One region of the Kocuria sp. HSID17590 genome, then DNA from elsewhere that is predicted to be linked to it. Evidence: predicted binding sites of a transcription regulator. Region 1 holds the regulator's gene; the other holds the start of a gene.
What was found. The regulator LexA, encoded in region 1, represses DNA repair genes until DNA is damaged. The targets are predictions, from matches to a motif close to TCGAACANNTGTTCGA.
Positions count from the first base shown of each region.

Region 2: the regulator LexA is predicted to act here: its motif matches at 1,372-1,387, upstream of ruvA (Holliday junction branch migration protein RuvA).

Region 1 covers NZ_RBMB01000020.1:33,468-35,932, reverse strand. The annotation lists gene D8M39_RS08440 (ATP-dependent DNA helicase) at 1-988, shown strand, start outside; gene lexA (transcriptional repressor LexA) at 1,211-1,975, opposite strand; gene D8M39_RS08430 (LysM peptidoglycan-binding domain-containing protein) at 2,269-2,465, shown strand, end outside.
Region 2 covers NZ_RBMB01000019.1:55,481-57,945, forward strand. The annotation lists gene D8M39_RS08230 (YebC/PmpR family DNA-binding transcriptional regulator) at 1-535, shown strand, start outside; gene ruvC (crossover junction endodeoxyribonuclease RuvC) at 540-1,223, shown strand; gene ruvA (Holliday junction branch migration protein RuvA) at 1,522-2,163, shown strand; gene ruvB (Holliday junction branch migration DNA helicase RuvB) at 2,166-2,465, shown strand, end outside.

The DNA of each region.
Region 1 (2,465 bases):
CAAGGGAGAGGACGCCGGCCGCCACGCCGCGCGGTCGCGGCTCTCCGAGCTGCTCGACACCGCCGAGCGGATGCTGGGCGCGGACACCACCAGGGACGTCCTGTGGGTCTCCCGGGTGGGCAGGTGGAGTCCCGGAGCCGGGTACGTGGGGGCCGGCCCGGGGGAGCCCGCGACCCTGAACATCGCACCCCTCAGCGTGGCCGGGCCCCTGCGGGAGGGGCTGTTCGACGGCCGCACCGTGGTCCTGACCTCGGCCACGCTGGCCGTGGGCTCCTCCTTCTCGTCGGTCGCCGGATCGCTCGGGCTGCAGGGCCCAGGAGCACCGAAGTGGCGCGGCGTGGACGTCGGCAGCCCCTTCGACTACCGCAGCCAGGGCATCCTCTACGTGGCGAAGCACCTCGCGAAACCGGGTCGCGGGGTCTCGCACGAGCAGCTCGACGAGCTGCTGGAACTCCTCGAGGCGTCCGGGGGTGGCGCACTCGGTCTCTTCTCGTCCCGCCGCGCCGCGGAGGACGCCGCCGAGGCGCTGCGAGAACGGACGGAGCTGCCCATCCTGTGCCAGGGGGACGCCTCCCTGCCCTCGCTCGTCAAGGAGTTCACGGACGACCCCGCGGCAAGTCTCTTCGGCACCATGAGCCTGTGGCAGGGGGTGGACGTTCCCGGTCACTCCTGCCGACTCGTGGTGATCGACCGGATCCCGTTCCCGCGCCCCGACGATCCGCTGGGCACCGCGCGCACGCGTGCCACCGAGCGGGCGGGGGGCAACGGCTTCATGGCGGTCTCGGCCGCCCACGCCGCGGTGCGCCTCGCGCAGGGCGCCGGGCGACTGATCCGTTCGAGCGGGGACCGTGGCGTCGTCGCCGTGCTGGACTCCCGCCTGGCCACGGCCCGGTACGGAACCTTCCTCACCCGTTCGCTGCCACCACTGTGGCGCACCACGGACCGGCAGACGGTCCTCGGCGCGCTGAAGCGCCTCGACGCCTCCTGACGGAACCTCCGGGCAGGGCGTGGCTGTGTGGTGGGCCGAGGCGGGTACCGGTCACGACGACGCTGCCCCGGCTTGATGGTCCCGCTGGCGGGCACGCGTGTGGCACCGCCGTTCCGGTGACGGCAATGCACGGAGGCTCCGCGCCCCTGCTGCTGTGAGGCGCCACATGAGCGGGCGCCACGAGGCGGTGACGCGGCGCGGTGACTGGTTGTGCGGGCGGGCCTACAGGGCCCGGAACACTGAGACGACCTTGCCCATCACGGTGGCGTGGTCACCCAGGATCGGCTCGTAGCGCGTGTTCTGCGGCAGCAGCCAGGTGTGTCCGTCGCGCTGGCGGAACGTCTTGACGGTGGCCTCGTCGTCCAGCAGCGCGGCCACGACGTCGCCGTTCTCCGCCGAGTTCTGCTGGCGCACGACCACCCAGTCGCCGTCGCAGATGGCGGCGTCGATCATGGAGTCGCCGGAGACCTTCAGCATGAACAGCTGGCCGTGGCCCACGAACTGGCGCGGGAGGGAGAAGACGTCCTCGACCGACTGCTCGGCCGTGATGGGACCGCCGGCCGCGATGCGCCCCACGAGCGGAACCGAGACCATGGCGGAGGACTCGTCCGCGGAGGGGAGGTCCCCGATCGTGTGGACGGCCGGGGACGGGGCACGCCCCGCCGTCTCCCCACGGGCGTCTGGAGCATCCTGCTCGGCTCCCAGGTGGCGGTCCAGCTCCTCGGCGCTCAGCGGCCGGAGCATCTCCATGGCACGGGGGCGGCGGGGATCGCGGCGGAGGTAGCCCCACTTCTCGAGCTGGCCGAGCTGGTGCGTGACGCTGGAGAGGGAGGCCAGGCCCACGATGTCCCCGATCTCCCTCATGGACGGCGGGTAGCCCCGCGAGGCGATGGAGCGCTGGACGGCGGCCAGGATCTTGGCCTGCCGCGGGGTGAGCGAACGCGCGCGGGTCTCGGCCGCGTGGCGTTCCGGGGAAGAAGTGCTCACGTGCGGGGTCCTTTCACCGTGTCACGCGGTGCGACGGTGTCCCAGGGGGACGGCGCGGCGCCGGGGCGCTTATGCGTGTCGGAGACGTGGGGTCGACTGACTGCTGTGTGACCTCGAGCTTAACCCGCGCGAGGCCGTCGATTCAAATATGTGTTCGAAAACATCCTCGACAGCGTTCGTACATCCGTGCTAGAACTGAACCCTGCCATTCGAAGATGTGTTCTACGAAGGCAGTACAGGATTCGAACACCGTCACCGGGAGGTGGCGCCGCCCCGATCACCAGGAGGTTGTCATGACCGCACTCATCATGCCGAAGTCCCTACGTCGCGGTGCCGCCGCACCCGTGTCCCGCATCTCCCGGGCCGTCCGTCGCCCGGCCTCGGTCGCCGCTCCGGCAGCCACCCGCGGGGCGAGCACGGTGCGCGCAGCCGGTGCGAGTGCCAGCGTGCGCCGCACGGACGGTGGGGGCGCAAGCACCGGCTCCGGCGT
Region 2 (2,465 bases), on a different contig from region 1:
GACCGGCGAGACGATCGACTACACCGAGATCCTCTACGAGGCCCGCGGCCCGCAGGGCACCGCGCTGTACATCGAGTGCCTCACGGACAACAAGAACCGTGCGGCGTCCGAGGTGCGCGTGGCCGTGACCCGCCACGGCGGCTCCATGGCGGACTCCGGTTCGGTGGCGTACCTCTTCGAGCGCAAGGGCGTGGTCGAGGTCGCGAAGACGGACGGGCTGACCGAGGACGACGTCCTGATGGCCGTCCTGGACGCCGGCGCCGACGAGGTGCTCGACGAGTCGGACGTCTTCGAGGTGGTCAGCGAGGCCACGGACCTGCCCGCGATCCGCACGGCGCTGGACGAGGCCGGGCTCGAGTACAACAACGACGACCCCCAGTTCCGGGCCACAATGAAGGTGGACCTGGACGCGGACGGCGCGCGAAAGTTCCTCAAGCTCGCGGACGCCGTCGAGGAGCTCGACGACGTGCAGAACGTCTACTCCAACGCCAACATCCCGGCCGAGGTCATGGCCGAGCTCGAGGACGACGAGTAGGACCGTGCCGCGCACCGGGGACCGCGGGGGGCGACGTGTGCTCGCCGTGGACCCTGGTCTCACACGGTGCGGGTTCGCCGTGGTGGACATGTCCGCGCAGCGCACGGGCACGTTCGTGCACGTGCAGGTCAGCGGCACGAACGCGGACGAGGCGCTGGAGCGGCGCGTGCTGCGCATCATGGAGACCGCCGAGGAGCTGATCGAACGGTTCCGCCCGGACGTCGTGGCGGTGGAGCGCGTGTTCGCGCAGAACAACGCGCCCACGGTCGTCGGCACGGCCCAGGCCACCGGCGTCGTCATCGCGGCGGCCGCCCGACGCGGCATCCCCGTGGCCTGGCACACCCCGTCCGAGGTCAAGGCCGCGGTCACGGGTGACGGGTCCGCGGACAAGGAGTCGGTGAACCGCATGGTCGTGCGGATCCTTCGCCTGGACGCCCCGCCGCGACCCGCGGACGCCGCGGACGCCCTCGCCCTGGCGGTGTGCCACGGCTGGCGCGGCGGCGTCGCCGGGGTCAACGCGGCCGAGCGGACCTCCACCCACTCCGGGTCCAAACCCTCCCGAGCAAGCGCTCCCGGCGCACTGACACCCGCGCAGCAGGCGTGGCGGCGGGCCGAGACGGCCTCCCGCGCGCCGAGCCCGGGAAAGTCGCGGTCCACCGGTCGCCCCGGCGGGGCACGCTCCCGCTGAGCCGTCCCTCAGCGTGGGATCACAATGGCGCTGGGAGACGGCGCCGTGGAAGCCGACGCGCTGGACAACGATGCGTTTGAGAACGACGACGCCGCGCCACCGCGTGTCCCCGGGGCCGGGCGCGTCTTGGTACAGTGACCAGCAGTATTCGCACATGTGTTCGAACGCGCCGCGCGGCCGTTCCCCGGGTGGGGCGGCCGCGGCCGGGCGAGCACCCCGGTGGTTCAACCGCCGGGAGGACCGGCGGTCCCACCGCCACTGAGACGACCGGCCTGACGCCGGAAGAGGGGAGCGGACCGTGATTGCCTCGGTCACCGGTGAGGTGCAGTTCGTGGGCGCCACGCTCGCGGTGGTGGAGGTCTCGGGCTTCGGCGTCGAGGTCCACGCGAGCCCCCACACCCTCGCGGGGCTGCGGGTGGGTTCCACCACCCGGCTGCACACCGCGTACATTGCGAGGAAGGACGAGTCCCCCCTGCTCTTCGGCTTCTCCCGTGCGGACGAGAAGGAGGTCTTCACGGTGATGCTCGGCGTCTCCGGCGTGGGCCCGCGCACCGCACTGGCAGCGGTGTCCGTGCTCGGCCCGGACGACGCCCGCCGGGCGATCGCCGCGGGGGACGACAAGGCCTTCACCGCCGTACCCGGGATCGGCCCCAAGTCCGCCCGCAGGATCGTGCTGGAGCTGGCCGACAAGCTCGTGCTTCCCGAGCCGCCGCCCGCGCAGGGCGCCCAGCCGCAGATGCAGGTCTGGCGTGAGCAGGTCGTGGACGCGCTGACCGGTCTGGGCTGGAGCGAGAAGGACGCCACCCGCGGCATCGACGACGCCCTGCAGACCCAGCCCGAGCTCGCGGACTCCGGCAACGTGGCGGAGATCCTGCGCGCCGTCCTGTCCTGGCTCGGCACCTCCAAGGGCACTTCGCACGCCCGCACCGGGGGGCGCTGAGCATGGCCACCGACGACGGCGCGTCCGCCGGACAGCAGCGGCTCGTGGGCGCGGAGGGCGACTACGACGACCAGCAGCTCGAGGCCTCCCTGCGCCCGGGCACGCTCGACGACTTCGTGGGCCAGCAGCGCGTCCGCGCCCAGCTCTCGCTCGTGCTGGAGGCGTCCAAGCTGCGCGGCCGCACGGCGGACCACGTGCTGCTCTCGGGCCCGCCCGGGCTCGGCAAGACCACGCTGGCCATGATCATCGCCCAGGAGCTGGACGTCCCCCTGCGGATCTCCTCGGGTCCGGCCATCCAGCAC